DNA from 2 places in the Plantibacter sp. ME-Dv--P-095 genome. Region 1 is predicted to be linked to the other one. Evidence: predicted binding sites of a transcription regulator. Region 1 holds the regulator's gene; the other holds the start of a gene.
The links. Region 1 encodes HrcA, which represses chaperone genes, less so after heat shock. Its sites were predicted from a motif close to TTNGCACTCGNNNNNNNCGAGTGCNAA; they were not measured.
Positions count from the first base shown of each region.

Region 1 (7,446 bases):
GTCGTCTCTCCTGCAGCGCGAAGGCGAGGAGGATGTCGCGCTGGATGCCGAACATCTCCTTCTCCTCGTCGGGCTCGGCGTGGTCGTAGCCGAGCAGGTGCAGGACGCCGTGGCAGGTCAGGAGCTGGAGCTCCTCCATCGTGGAGTGCTTCGCGGCGGTCGCCTGCGTCTCGGCGACCTGCGGGCAGAGGACGATGTCGCCCAGGAGTCCGGGTGGTGTCGGGTTCTCCTCCGTCCCAGGGCGCAGCTCGTCCATGGGGAAGCTCAGGACGTCCGTCGGGCCGGGCTCGTCCATCCACTGGACGTGCAGCTGTTCCATGGCGCCCTCGTCGACGAGGACGATGGCGAGCTCGGCGTCGGGGCTGACATGCATGGCGTCGAGCGCGAAGGACGCGAGTGCCAGGATCCGCGACTCGTCGACCGCCACGCCTGATTCGTTGTTGATCTCGATGGTCATGAACGTCCTCGTTTCGGCTGGTGGTCTCGCGCTGACCCACGACGCTCCGCGCGGTTGGCGAACTCGGCCGCCTGCTCGCGTTCGAAGCGCTGTGCCTGGCGGACGGCGTCGTACTCGCCGTAGGCGTCGACGATGCGACCGACGAGCGTGTGACGGACGACGTCGTCGCTCGTCAGGTTGGCGAAGTGGATGTCGTCGATGTCCTTCAGGACCCGGGTGACGAGACGGAGTCCCGATGCACCCGTCGGGAGGTCGATCTGCGTGACGTCGCCGGTGACGACGATCTTGGAACCGAACCCGAGCCGCGTGAGGAACATCTTCATCTGCTCCGGCGTGGTGTTCTGCGCCTCGTCGAGGACGATGAAGGAGTCGTTCAGGGTGCGTCCGCGCATGTAGGCGAGCGGAGCGACCTCGATCGTGCCGGCCGCGAGCAGCTTCGGGACGATCTCGGGATCCATCATCTCGTTGAGCGCGTCGTAGAGCGGACGGAGGTACGGGTCGATCTTGTCCGTGAGGGTGCCGGGCAGGTAACCGAGCCGTTCGCCGGCTTCGACCGCCGGGCGCGTCAGGATGATCCGGTTGACCTCCTTGCGCTGGAGCGCCTGGACCGCCTTCGCCATGGCGAGGTACGTCTTGCCGGTGCCGGCCGGACCGATGCCGAAGACGATCGTGTTCTCGTCGATGGCGTCCACATAGGCTCGCTGACCGACGGTCTTCGGTTTGATCGTCTTGCCACGGGAGGTCAGGATCACCTGGCCGAGGACCTCGGACGGCGAGGCCGTGCCGTCCTGGCCGAGGATCCGGGCCGAGGTGCTGACCTCCGCCGGGCCAGGGTCGTGTCCTTCTCGGACCATGGTGATGAGTTCCTCTACGAGTCGTCTGGCCGCATCGGCTTGCGCCGAGGGGCCGGTGATGGTGATCTCGTTCCCGCGCACGTGCACGGAGACGCCGGGGTGTTCGCGCTCGACGGTGGTGAGCAGGCGATCCTGCGGCCCGAGCAGCCGGACCATCGCGATGCCGTCGACATGGAGCACATGCTCCACGTCCTCCTCCCGTCGACCGGCGGGGACGTCAGGGGTCGTTGCTTCAGGCTCCGCCAAGGGAGCCCTCCTGGAGGGAACCGCCGAGGACGTGCGCGTGCACGTGGAAGACCGTCTGGCCCGCGGTCTCACCGGTGTTGAAGACCAGGCGGAAGTCGCCGCCCGTGTGTTCCTGTGCGAGCGACGACGCGACCTCGACCATCTCGGCGAGCAGCGAGGGGTCGCCGGCCGCCAGTGCCACGACATCGCGGTATTCGGCGGTCTTCGGGACGACCAGCAGGTGCACCGGCGCCTGGGGGTTGATGTCGGCGAAGGCGATCACCCGATCGGTCTCGGCGAGGAGGGTCGTCGGGATCTCCCCGGACACGATGCGGCTGAAAACGGACGGTGCTTCACTCATGCCCACCAGTCTAAGGTTCGCAGCGGCGTCCTGCGCGGGCTGGACCCGGGTCACCAGCGGCCGAGCAGCACGTTCACCGCTGCGATCGCCGCCGGCCCCGCCGTCGAGGTGCGCAGCACACCCGAGCCGATCCGCACGGCGACCGCGCCGGCGTCGACGAGTCGCTCGAGCTCGGCGGGCGAGATCCCGCCCTCGGGGCCGACGACGAGCACCACCTCGTCGGTGTCGAAGGTCGACGGGTCGAGGTCCGTCAGGCTGAGCGCGGCCGTGGGCTCCAGGACGAGTACGGTCCGTCCGTCGGCATGGGCGGCGAGGCCACGCGCGTCGACGACCTCGGACACCTCGGGCACCCGGGCGCGGATCGACTGCTTGGCCGCCTCGCGCACGATCAGCTGCCAGCGGGCTCGGCCCTTGCTCGCCTTCTCGCCCTGCCAGCGGGAGATGCTGCGCTCAGCACCCCAAGGGATGATCCGGTCGACCCCGAGCTCGGTCGCCGCCTGGATGGCGAGTTCGTCGCGATCGCCCTTGGCCAGCGCCTGCACGAGCACGAGTGCCGGACGGTTCTCCGGATGCACGACCACCGACTCGACGCGCATCTCGAGCTCGCCCGGTTCGCTCCGGACGACGGTTCCCGTGGCGATCAGTCCGCGACCGTTGCCGATCGACGTCGTCTCCCCCACCCGCAATCGGCTGACCGACACGGCGTGCTTCGCCTCCGGCCCCCGGAGGGTGACCGAGTCGCCGACGCCGGTCGATTCGAGGTCCTCGCGGACGTACAGCGAGCTCATCTCAACCGACGCCGTGGAAACGGTCGCGGATCTTCGCGAACAGGCCCTGCTGGAACTGCGCCAGCGCAGGAGGACCCTGACGCCTGCCCGAGGCGAAGCTCTTGATGAGTTCCCGCTCGCGGTGGTCGAGCTTGGTCGGGGTGACGACCTGGACGCCGATCTTGAGATCGCCGCGACTGTTGCCGCGGAGCCGGGTCACGCCGCGGTCCTTGACCGTGATGACCTCGGAACTCTGGACGCCCGGACGCAGTTCCACCTCGACGTCTCCGTCGAGTGCGTGGACCGTGACGTGGCGCCCGAAGATGGCGTCCGTCATCGGGACCTCCAGCGTGCACAGCAGGTCGTCGCCGTCGCGGCTGAAGACGTCGTGGTGCTTGACCTTCATCTCGAGGTAGAGGTCGCCGTTGGGGCCTCCGGCCGGACCGACCTCGCCGCTCCCGGGCATCTGCAGCCGCAGACCGGTGTCGACACCGGCCGGGATGTCGACCGACACGGTGCGACGGGCGCGAAGGCGTCCCTGCCCCTGGCAGGTGACACACGGGGTCGCGATGATCGTCCCGTAGCCACGGCAGGTGCCGCAGGGTGCCGAGGTCATGACGTTCCCGAGCAGCGAGCGGACGGCGCGCTGGATGGAACCGGTGCCGTGGCAGATGTCGCAGGTGACCGGCGAGGTGCCCGGCTGGCAGCAGGAGCCGTTGCAGGTGCCGCAGAGCACCGCGGTGTCGACCTCGAGGTCGCGGTGGGTGCCGAAGATGACCTCGTCGAGGTCGAGCTCGACGCGGAGGAGGGCGTCCTCGCCGCGCGAGCGACGCGACTTCGGGCCGCGCTGCTGGCCGCCACCGCCGAAGAAGGTGTCGAAGATGTCGCCGAACCCACTGAAGCCGGCGTCGCCGCCACCGAACCCACCCGCCTGCGGACCCAGGTCGTACTGCTGGCGCTGCTTGGGGTCACTGAGCACGTCGTAGGCGTGCGTGACCTCCTTGAACCGTTCCGAGGCGTCGGATCCCGGGTTGACGTCGGGGTGCAGCTCGCGCGCGAGGCGGCGGTAGGCCTTCTTGATCTCTTCGGGCGTCGCCTCCTTGGCGACGCCGAGGGCTGCGTAGTGGTCGGGGTAGTCAGCCACTGAGGGCCTTTCGTTCGAGGTGCGGAAGGTGTTGGTGGACGCGACGAGGAGGCGTCACTCGGCGTCGAGGATGCGCGAGAGGTATCTGGCGACGGCTCGGACCGCCGCCATGTTGCTCGCGTAGTCCATTCTCGTGGGGCCGAGCACGCCGAGGCGGGCGATTTCGCCACCAGAGGAACGGTAGTTCCCCGCGACGACACTCGTCGTCTCGAGGCCGAACGACGCGTTCTCCCGCCCGATGCTGGCGACGACCCCGTCCCGCTCCGACTCCATCTCGCCGAAGAGTCTGAGGAGGACCACCTGCTGCTCGATCGCGTCGAGCACCGGGTAGATGCTGCCCGGGAAGTCGTCCTCCGTGCGAGCGAGGTTCGCGGCGCCCGCCATCACGAGGCGGTCCTGGCGCTGGGCCGAGAGCTGCTCGCGCACCGCGTCGACGATGCGGACCGCCGAGGACCGGTCGAGTTCGGCGATCGTGTCGGGGACGTCGCCGAGGGCGTCGTGGGCGTCGAGGAGGGGGCGTCCGGCGACCGCCTCGTTGCACGCACCGCGGAGGCGCGCGATGAGGTCGTCGTCGACCGGCCGCTCCGTCTCGATGAGACGCTGCTCCACCCGGCCGTTGTCGAGGATGATGACGGCGAGCACCCGGTTCGGCGTGACGCTCACGAGCTCGAGGTGCCGGACGCGGGCACGGGAGAACATGGGGTACTGGACGAGCGCGACCTGGTTCGTGAGTTGCGACAGGAGCCTCACCGTGCGGTGGAGCACCTCGTCGAGGTCGCCGGAGGCGCCGAGGAACGTCTCGATCGCCGTCCGTTGTGCATTGTTCAGGGGACGCCGGTCGGCGAGGTGGTCGACGAACATGCGGTAGCCCTTGTCCGTCGGGACGCGCCCCGAGGAGGTGTGGGGCGCGGCGATGAGCTCCTCGTCCTCGAGCTGGGCCATGTCGTTCCGGATGGTGGCCGCCGAGACGCCGAAGGAGTGACGATCGACGATCGTCTTCGATCCGACCGGCTCACGCGACGCGACGTAGTCCTGGACGATGACCCGGAGGACCTCGAGACCGCGATCCGACACCATGGCGAACCCCTCTCCTCGTCTCCGCCGAACACCGACCGTCAGCACTCGAACACCCTGACTGCCAATCATATCGCGGCCCACCGGAAGGCATCCCTTGCGCGCCGTGGCGGCCCAGGAATACCGTTGGCGACAGGCGTGGGTCCCGTTTCCGCGACACCTGGTGCGATACGCTCTGCTGGACCAATTGAATATCACTCTCCGTGAAAGGTGCGAAGATGTCCGATCCGAACGCTCAACCGCCCGTCGACCCTGCCAAGGGCGGGTCGGTTCCGCCTGCAGGAGACGGCGCGACGCCCCCGCCCGCAGCTCCTCACCAGCCGCCGGCAGGCTCCTACCCGCCGCCGCCCGCCGGTGGCTACGCGCCGCCGCCGCCCGGTGCCGGTTCCTACCCGCCGCCGCCCGCCGGCGCTCCGCAGTACCAGCAGCCCTACCCCGTCGCGCAGCCCATGAGCCCGTCCGACGAGAAGCTCTGGTCGACCCTCATCCACATCGGTGGGATCTTCTTCGGGTTCATCCCGCCGCTGATCGGCTACCTGGCGCTCAAGGACCGCGGGCCGTTCATCAAGGCCCACACGCTCACCGCGCTCAACTTCCAGTTGACGATGCTGATCGCGCTCGTGGTCGGCTCGATCCTCACGATCGTCGTGGTCGGCATCCTCGTCATCATCGCCGTGTACATCGTCGTGATCGTCTTCAGCATCATCGCCGCGATCAAGGCGAACAAGGGCGAGCTGTACAGCTACCCGCTCACGATCCAGTTCATCAAGGCCTGATCCTCCGAGCCCCACTCGACAGCCCCGTCCGGTCCGCCGGTCGGGGCTGTCGGTCTTCCGGCGGTCTGACGCCGTCCGACGGTCTCCCGGCCGGGACGCGCCCGGACCGCGTCAGTCGCCGACGAGTCGACGGACGACGGCGTCGGCGAGGAGTCGACCGCGTCGCGTGAGCTCGAGGCGGCCGAGGAGCGCCTGCCGCGCATCGACGAGCTCCTCGGCGATGAGCCCCGCGACGGCGGTTCGCGCCTCGGGGGCGAGGGTGCGGATCGGGATGCCGTCGCGCGTCCGGGTGAGCAACAGGATGCGTTCGAGTTCGCGGGTCTCGTCGTCGAGGGTCTCGCGACCGGCGGCGGGCGACTCGTCAGCCGCGATGCGCTGGGCGTAGGCCGCCGGGTGCTTGACGTTCCACCAGCGCACCCCGCCGACGTGGCTGTGGGAGCCGGGACCGACACCCCACCAGTCCTCACCCGTCCAGTAGGACAGGTTGTGCCGGGAGCGGTGAGCGTCGGACGTGGCCCAGTTGCTGACCTCGTACCAGCCGTATCCGGCTGCGGTCAGGAGGTCGTCGGCGAGCTCGTACATGTCGGCCTGCAGATCCTCGTCGGGCGTGCCGACCACGCCGGAACGGATCTGGCGGGCGAGCTTCGTGCCGGGCTCGACGATGAGCGAATAGGCCGACACATGGTCTGGGGCGCAGGCGATGGCGGTCTCGAGTGAGACCCGCCAGTCGGCGAGCGTCTCCCCCGGCGTCCCGTAGATGAGGTCGAGGCTGACGCCGAGACCGGCGTCGCGCGCCCACTGCACCACTAGCGGCACCCGGGCCGGGTCGTGCGTTCGTTCGAGCGTCGCCAGGACGCTCGGCACCGCAGACTGCATGCCGAACGAGACGCGGGTGAAGCCGGCGTCCGCCAGCGTCTGGAGGTACGCGGCGTCGACGGAATCCGGGTTCGCCTCCGTCGTCACCTCGGCGCCGGGCGCGAGGACGAAGGAGTCGGTCACACCACGCAGCATGCGGACCAGGTCGTCCGCCGGCAGCAGGGTCGGGGTGCCTCCCCCGAAGAAGACTGTGGAGACCTCGCGGTCGGGGACGCCGGACGCCTCCAGCACGCCGCGTCCGAAGCGGATCTCGGCCACCGCCTCGTCGGCGTAGTCGGACTGTTTCGCGCCGCGGAGTTCCGTCGACGTGTAGGTGTTGAAGTCGCAGTACCCGCAGCGCACCCGGCAGAACGGCACGTGCAGGTAGACACCGAACGCACGCTCGTGGGCACCGACGGCGGCCGACTCCGGCAGCAGCCCGTCGGACGGCGCCGGATCGGCGAGGGGAAGCGCGCTCGGCACGATCCGTCGCTCAGAGGCCGCGCGACGGCAGGAGTGCGCGCAGGTAGGCGTCGTTCATGGTCTTCCGACGGCGCTTCGAGCCGACGAGCTTCGCGGCGCCCTTCGTCGGGCGGAAGAAGGAGCGCACCACGATCCAGACGGAGTCGTCCTCACGCTGTTCGATCGTGAAGGACTGCTCGCCGCTCTCGGGGTCGCCGTCCATCGTGCCGATGGCCAGGCTGACGTGCCCCGGCTCCTCGGTCACCGAGATGACCCGGTGCGGGCCCGCGAGCGGTTCCCCGCCGACGGCACCCGCGAACACGACCGTCGTTCCCGGCGTGATGAACGGCGTACCGTCCTCGGCGAACCGCTGCTCCTCGTGCGTCTCGATCGGCTCCAGCGGGGTGCCGTCCTCCGCGAAGGCGATGCCGCCGTATTGCACGCCCGTCCCCGGGTGCACGTCGGTGATCT
Region 1 covers NZ_JARVSB010000004.1:437,596-445,041, reverse strand. The annotation lists gene ybeY (rRNA maturation RNase YbeY) at 1-457, opposite strand, end outside; gene QRN26_RS07225 (PhoH family protein) at 454-1,467, opposite strand; gene QRN26_RS07220 (HIT domain-containing protein) at 1,544-1,897, opposite strand; gene QRN26_RS07215 (16S rRNA (uracil(1498)-N(3))-methyltransferase) at 1,948-2,685, opposite strand; gene dnaJ (molecular chaperone DnaJ) at 2,687-3,808, opposite strand; gene hrcA (heat-inducible transcriptional repressor HrcA) at 3,863-4,885, opposite strand; gene QRN26_RS07200 (DUF4870 domain-containing protein) at 5,101-5,658, shown strand; gene hemW (radical SAM family heme chaperone HemW) at 5,770-6,996, opposite strand; gene QRN26_RS07190 (DUF1990 domain-containing protein) at 7,007-7,446, opposite strand, start outside.

Region 2 (7,446 bases), on a different contig from region 1:
CTCGGGTCGTCCGGCCCGGGACTCCGCTCCCGGGCCGGGCCCCGCGGGAACAACGACGCAGGGCGCCTCCCGAAGGAGACGCCCTGCGCGTGTGCTGCTGTCGGACTTAGAAGTCCATGCCACCGGTCGGGTCGCCGGCCGGAGCCGGGTTCTTCTCCGGCTTGTCGGCGACGACGGCCTCGGTGGTGAGGAACAGGCCGGCGATCGACGCTGCGTTGAGCAGCGCGGAGCGCGTGACCTTCACCGGGTCGTTGATGCCGGCTGCGAGCATGTCGACGTACTCGCCGGTCGCGGCGTTGAGGCCGTGTCCGACGGGCAGGTTGCGGACCTTGTCGGCCACGACACCGGGCTCGAGGCCGGCGTTCAGCGCGATCTGCTTGAGCGGAGCGTCGATGGCGACCTTGACGATGTTCGCACCGGTCGCCTCGTCTCCGACGAGCTCGAGCTTCTCGAAGGCGGTCTTGCCGGCCTGGATCAGGGCGACGCCACCACCGGCGACGATGCCCTCTTCGACGGCAGCCTTCGCGTTGCGGACGGCGTCCTCGATGCGGTGCTTGCGCTCCTTGAGCTCGACCTCGGTCGCTGCACCGGCCTTGATGACCGCGACACCGCCCGCGAGCTTGGCGAGACGCTCCTGGAGCTTCTCGCGGTCGTAGTCGCTGTCCGTGTTGTCGATCTCCTTGCGGATCTGGGACACACGACCGGCGATGGCCTCGGCGTCGCCGGCACCTTCGACGATGGTGGTCTCATCCTTGGTGATGACGACCTTGCGGGCGCGGCCGAGGAGGTCGAGGGTGACGGTCTCGAGCTTGAGGCCGACCTCCTCGGAGATGACCTGACCACCGGTGAGGATGGCGATGTCCTGCAGCTGCGCCTTGCGGCGGTCGCCGAAGCCCGGAGCCTTGACGGCGACGGACTTGAAGATGCCACGGATCTTGTTCACGACGAGCGTCGCGAGTGCTTCGCCGTCGACGTCCTCGGCGATGATGAGGAGCTGCTTGCCCGACTGGATGACCTGGTCGACGATCGGCAGGAGGTCCTTGATCGCGGAGATCTTCTGGTTGGCGATGAGGATGTAGGGGTCCTCGAACACCGCTTCCTGGCGGTCGGGGTCGGTCACGAAGTACTGCGACAGGTAACCCTTGTCGAAGCGCATGCCCTCGGTGAGCTCGAGCTCGGTGCCGAAGGTGTTCGACTCCTCGACGGTGACGACGCCTTCCTTGCCGACCTTGTCGATCGCCTCGGCGATGATCTCGCCGATGGTGGTGTCGCCGGCGGAGATGGAAGCGGTCGCAGCGATCTCCTCCTTGGTCTCCACCTCCTTCGCGTTGGCGATGAGCTCGACCGTGACGGCCTCGACGGCCTTCTCGATGCCGCGCTTGAGGCTGATGGGGTCGGCGCCTGCGGCGACGTTGCGGAGGCCCTCGCGCACGAGCGCCTGAGCCAACACGGTGGCGGTGGTGGTGCCGTCGCCGGCGACGTCATCGGTCTTCTTGGCGACCTCCTTGACGAGCTCCGCGCCGATCTTCTCGTACGGGTCGTCGAGTTCGATCTCCTTGGCGATGGACACGCCGTCGTTGGTGATCGTGGGGGCGCCCCACTTCTTCTCGAGGACGACGTTGCGACCGCGCGGCCCAAGGGTGACCTTGACCGTGTCAGCAAGAATGTTCAGTCCACGCTCGAGGCCGCGACGGGCCTCCTCGTCGAAAGCAATGATCTTAGCCATGTGTGTTTTTCGTCCCTCCCGGACGTCATGAACGTTTTTAGCACTCAATGAGTACGAGTGCTAAGTCGATTCTGGCACTCAGGGGGTGGGAGTGCAAGTGAGCGTCAGCGCCCTGAGCGAACTCCCGGGAACGGCCCGGAGACGACGAACGACGCCGCCCACCGGAGTGGGCGGCGTCGCAGGAATCCCGTGTCCGATGGGTGCTTACGCCAATCGGACGGCCTCGGCCTGGGGCCCCTTCGCTCCGGTGCCGACCTCGAAGACGACCGCCTGGCCCTCTTCCAAGGACTTGTAGCCGCTCATGTCGATCGCCGAGTAGTGGACGAAGACGTCCTGTCCACCCTCGTCGACCGTGATGAAGCCGAAGCCCTTCTCAGCGTTGAACCACTTGACGGTTCCGTTCGCCATTTCATACTCCCATTGCTGCGTGCTCACAGGCGTCGGCTGCTGCCGAACCCGGACCTGCCGTCCGGAGTCGGGACCCCGGCGGCCACCCTGCGCCAAAACGGACTCAGGGGCGAGTCGAGACGGGACGGGATGAGCGGCCAATTCCAGATCCTAATCCGGGGCGGTGTCCCGGATCACCCCGAAATCGACAATCGTCGCGGAGTATTACGACAACTCAACATGGAGGAAACACCCCGGAAACACAGGCCGGTCCGACGAGCCGACGAGGTCCGGCGGGGACGCTGCGCTCAGGCGGCCGGCTGGTAGTCGGCGCCGACCACGACGACGATGCGGAGGACGGGAGCCTCGCCCTCCTCGACCGGGATCGCGTACTGGTCCGTGATCTGGATCGGGATGCCGCCGAGCGCGTTCGCGATGGCGCGTGCCACGCCCTCCTGCGAGGGGTCCTGATAGTAGACGCCACTCGCCGTGACGTCCTCCGTGCTCGCGTCGCTCGTCGGGATCTGCTGGGTGAACCCGGCGGCAGCGATCGCGGCCGCCGCCGATGCCGCCAGACCCTCGGTCGGCGTCCCGTTCAAGACGAGGATGCTCGCCGCGGGATCGACCACGGGCGCCACCTCCGTGGGCGTCGGCGTGGGCGTCGGCGTCGCGCTCGGGCTGGCAGCACCGCCGAAGAAGTCGATGCGGTCGTTCAGCCCGAACAGGGCGAAGGTGCCGATCCCGACGAGGACCAACGTCGCCACGACGGCGACCAGGAAAGCGATCCAGCCACGCCCCTTCGGCGCCGGGGCACGGTGCGCGCCGACGCGCTTGAGGTCCGGGACCTCGTCGAAACGGTCGGGCGGGAAGGATTCAGCCATGGTGTGTTCTCCGTGAGCTGCTCAGCCGTCGGTACGTGGAGCTGAAGCTCCTCGTGCCGAGAGTCGGGCGTCGCGGGTGCGCTGCAGCCGCTTGATCAGCATGGGGTCGTGGGCGAGAGCGGACGGCGAGTCGATGAGCGCGCCGAGCAGTTGATAATAGCGGGTCGGCGAGAGCGCGAAGCGGTCGCGGATGGCGGCCTCCTTCGCCCCGACGTGGCGCATCCAGTGGGACTCGAACTCGAGGATCTCGCGTTCGCGTTCGCTGAGGCCCGGGGCAGGGACCGACGCGTCGCCGCCGTCGGGCGTGTGCGATGCAGGCTGCATGCTCGACCCCCTCCTGATCGGTACCGTGCCGCGAGCCCGGGAGGACTCCGCCCGGACGATTCCTCAGTCTATTCAGCGGAGCGTCACCGAGTCGCATCCGGTCCGGCAAGGAGGCACGTTCACCGGGAAGGATCAGCGACTCCCAAGTGTTGAGCTGGAAGTCGGAGGCCGCAGGTACGACGCGGCCCCGCGCGTAGGATGACCGAGAACGAATGGAGCAGCATGACGTACGACGTGTCGAAGACCGACGAGCAGTGGCGCGAGGAACTCACGCCCGAGCAGTACCAGGTCCTCCGCGGAGCGGCGACCGAGCGGGCCTGGACGGGTGAACTCCTCGACGAGTCGCGCGCCGGCCTGTACACCTGTGCCGCCTGCAACGCCGAACTCTTCAAGAGCGGGACGAAGTTCGACTCCGGCTGCGGCTGGCCGAGCTTCTACGAGTCCGTGAACCCCGACGCGGTGCAGTTGATCGAAGACCGCACGCTCGGCATGGTCCGGACCGAGGTGCGCTGCGCCTCATGCGGATCCCACCTGGGGCACGTCTTCGACGACGGCTTCGGTACGCCGACCGGGGATCGCTACTGCATGAACTCCATCGCGCTCAACTTCGCAGCAGCCGACACCGCTGAGCCGACGGAGTGACGGAGCCCGCCGAGAGCCCCGTCCTGGCCGCCGTCGCCGGGCGGCGTTCGTGGTCGAAGGTCACCGACGTCGCTCCGAGCGACGAGGAGCTGCTGGAGATCATCGGCGCCGCCGGCCGCGTGGCCGATCATGGAGCCCTGCGCCCGTGGCGGGTCATCGCCCTCAGGGGTGACGACCGGGTGAAGCTGGGCCGGGCGCTCGCGAAGGCGGACGGCGATTCCAAGCCGTCGACGAAGCCCCTTCGTGCTCCCCTGCTGCTCGCGGTCGTCGTGAGCGTGAAGAAGTCGAAGGTCGCCTCCTGGGAGCAGGAGGCCGTGGCCTCCGGCGTCGCCCACATGATCAGCCTGCTGCTCGACGACGCCGGATGGGGTGTGTTCTGGCGGACCGGCGGCGCAACCCGCGCGAAGGCCGTCAGGAAAGCGCACGGCCTGCAGAAGGGCGAAGACCTCCTCGGGTGGCTCTACGTCGGCGGCAAGCCGGGGAACGGCCGGACCGGGCGCCGGAAGACGAGCAACGCGAAGGCGCACTTCAGCCGGATGCCGTGATCCGCTCCGTTCAGGACCCGGCCGGCGCTGCGGGTCGACGGCGGAACCGAGCCGATGCGATCGCCACCGCCGCGAACGCGAGCAGCGTGCCGACGACGGTGGACACGTGGACACCGCTGTCGTCGGTCGGCAGGAAGACGTCCAGGGCGAGCGCGCTCAACGTCTGACCGGCGACCGTCCCGAGCCCGAGGATGAGCACCCCCGTGTGCTGGACGAGGAACGCCGCCACGGCGATGAAGACGCAGCCGATCGGTCCGCCGAGGTAGAGCCACCACTCCCCCGGCAACGCTCCGGGCGGTGCGACGAACAGCGCGTGCAGCACAGCGGCCACGACGAGCACGACGGTTCCGACGATGAAGTTGATGAAGGTCGCCGCGAGCGTGCTCTGCGCACGCATCTTCACCCGCCCGTTGACCGCCTGCTGCCAGCCGATCCCGATCCCCGCGAGCAGCGGCAGGACGAGCAGGCCGAGCGGGATGCTCCCGCCGAGCTCTCCCGAGACCGCGACGCCGACGGCGACGAGGGCGACGACCGCCCCGAGGACGCGCTGCACGGTGAACCCGACGACGCCTCCCGGGCCGAAGCCGATGCGGTCGAGCACGAGGCCGCTCGCGGTCTGGCCGGCGACGACCGCCACGGTGAACAGGGCCACCCCGAGCGCTGCCGCGGTGAGCCCCTGCGACAGCACGAGGAATGCGCCTGCGCACCCGCCGAGGACCGTCCACCACGGCATCTCGCGACGACGCACCGCCGTCGCCACGGTCTCCAGGCCCCGCCTCCCGGTTCGGGAGACGGCCAGCCCGATGCTCAGAATGAGCAGCCCGCCGCCGAAGGAGATCGCGGCGGCGGTGAAGCCGTCGCCGAGCCGTGCGCCGAGCTCGCCGTTCAAGCGGGCCTGGACGGCGATGAACGCGCCACTGACCACGGCGATCAGGAGTGCGAGCCATGCTGGGATGCGGTTCACGAACGGTTCCTTCCACACGGAACCGCCCGCCAGCAGCGCTGACGGGCGGTTCTGGGTTGGAGCCGACGACGGGACTTGAACCCGTAACCTACGCTTTACAAGAGCGTTGCGCTACCAATTGCGCCACGTCGGCCGACAGGGGCGAACCCCGGTCTGGACCATCCTACGATGGCGACGGATCAGCCGTTGGTCGCGGGCGACTCGCTCGGGCTCGGCGACGGGGTGTCGGTCGAGTAGCTCTCGCTGGACACGGCGAGCACGAACGCGGCGAACTGCTCGGCGTCGGTCAGCGAGCCGGTGTACTGCTTGCCGTTCACCAGGATGGTGGGCGTCCCCTCGACCTTGGCGACGTCGGTGCCGGGCAGCGGGCCACTCCGGGCGCGGTCGGTCGAGTCCTTCACCCAGGACTTGTAGGTGCCGTCGTCGATGCAGGCGTTGATCTTCTTCTCACCGCCGGAGATGACGCCCTTCGCGATGGACTTCAGCTCCTTGTCGGTCAGGCCCTCGGTGTTCTCCTTGGGCTGGTTCTCGAACAACGCGGTGTTGAAGGAGAAGAAGTCGTTCGGCGAGTACTGCGCGACGCAGGCCGCGGCGTTCGAGGCACGCAGTGAGTACTGCGTCCCGAGCGACAGGTTGCTCAGCGTGGCGAGCGGGTGCACCGTGTACGTCGCCGCTCCGGCCTCGAGCCATCCCTTGACCTGCTCGGCGTTCGTGGTCTCGAACTGGCCGCAGTAGGGGCACAGGAAGTCCTGGTAGACGGAGATCTCGACGCCCTCGGCCGTCGGGGTCTCCGTTGCGGCGGGTGTCTCGGCCGGTGCCGGCTCGGCCGCGTCGGTGGCGGTCGGCGTGGGCGTCGGGGCGTCGGCGGGCGCGCCGACGAGTTGCAGACCCGCGCCGACGGTGAACCCGTCGTTCTGCGCAGCCGTCGGGACGGGGCCGGCGGGCTTGATCGACGTCACGATGATGATCGCCACGGCGGCGACGATCGCGAGCGCACCGAGCACGATGCCACCCTGCAGCAGCACGCGGTTGCGGCGGTCGCGCCGCTTCTGCTGCTCGCGCAGCACGCGTGCCTTCTCGCGGGCCGCGTCGCGGCGTTCGTTCTTCGTCGGTCGGTTCTGCGATCCAGCGCCAGACATTGATCCTCGTTTCGGGGGGATTGCGCTACGTAGACCCAGCAGCGCCAAACATATCAATCGTAGACCTGCCGCCTGGGAGAGGCCCAAACCAGGCAGGGAGGACGCTGTGCGTCCACCGAGAGACCGATCCACCCGGCACCCTTCCATTCCCAGGGGCCCATGGCATACTGGAACGGCGAGTCGGCCATCGTCGGCGGGCTCGCGTCCATTCACAACGGATCGTCCGGCACGTACCTGCCGGTGAAGGAGAACAACCATGGCGTCTGTGACGTTCGACAATGCAACCCGTTTCTACCCGGGCGGCACCCGCCCCGCGGTCGACAAGCTGAACCTCGAGGTCGCCGACGGCGAATTCCTCGTCCTCGTCGGCCCGTCCGGCTGTGGCAAGTCCACCTCGCTCCGCATGCTCGCCGGCCTCGAAGAGGTCAACGACGGCCACATCTTCATCGGCGACCGCGACGTCACCGACGTGCCGCCGAAGGACCGCGACATCGCGATGGTGTTCCAGAACTACGCGCTGTACCCGCACATGACCGTCGCCGAGAACATGGGCTTCGCGCTCAAGATCGCCGGCGTCGGCAAGGAGGAGCGCGCCACCCGTGTCCTCGAAGCCGCGAAGCTCCTCGACCTCGAGGACTACCTGACCCGCAAGCCGAAGGCGCTCTCCGGTGGTCAGCGTCAGCGTGTCGCGATGGGTCGCGCCATCGTCCGCCAGCCGCAGGTCTTCCTCATGGACGAGCCACTGTCGAACCTCGACGCCAAGCTCCGCGTCCAGACCCGCACCCAGATCGCGTCGCTCCAGCGTCGCCTCGGCGTCACCACGGTCTACGTCACCCAC
Region 2 covers NZ_JARVSB010000007.1:378,414-385,859, reverse strand. The annotation lists gene groL (chaperonin GroEL) at 107-1,726, opposite strand; gene QRN26_RS11795 (cold-shock protein) at 1,931-2,134, opposite strand; gene QRN26_RS11790 (LytR C-terminal domain-containing protein) at 2,422-2,994, opposite strand; gene QRN26_RS11785 (DUF3263 domain-containing protein) at 3,016-3,318, opposite strand; gene msrB (peptide-methionine (R)-S-oxide reductase MsrB) at 3,541-3,960, shown strand; gene QRN26_RS11775 (nitroreductase family protein) at 3,957-4,505, shown strand; gene QRN26_RS11770 (DMT family transporter) at 4,516-5,469, opposite strand; tRNA gene QRN26_RS11765 (tRNA-Thr) at 5,527-5,602, opposite strand; gene QRN26_RS11760 (thioredoxin domain-containing protein) at 5,649-6,608, opposite strand; gene QRN26_RS11755 (ABC transporter ATP-binding protein) at 6,865-7,446, shown strand, end outside.
Region 2: a site for HrcA is predicted at 1,764-1,790, ahead of groL (chaperonin GroEL). Genes of this name have one in related genera too.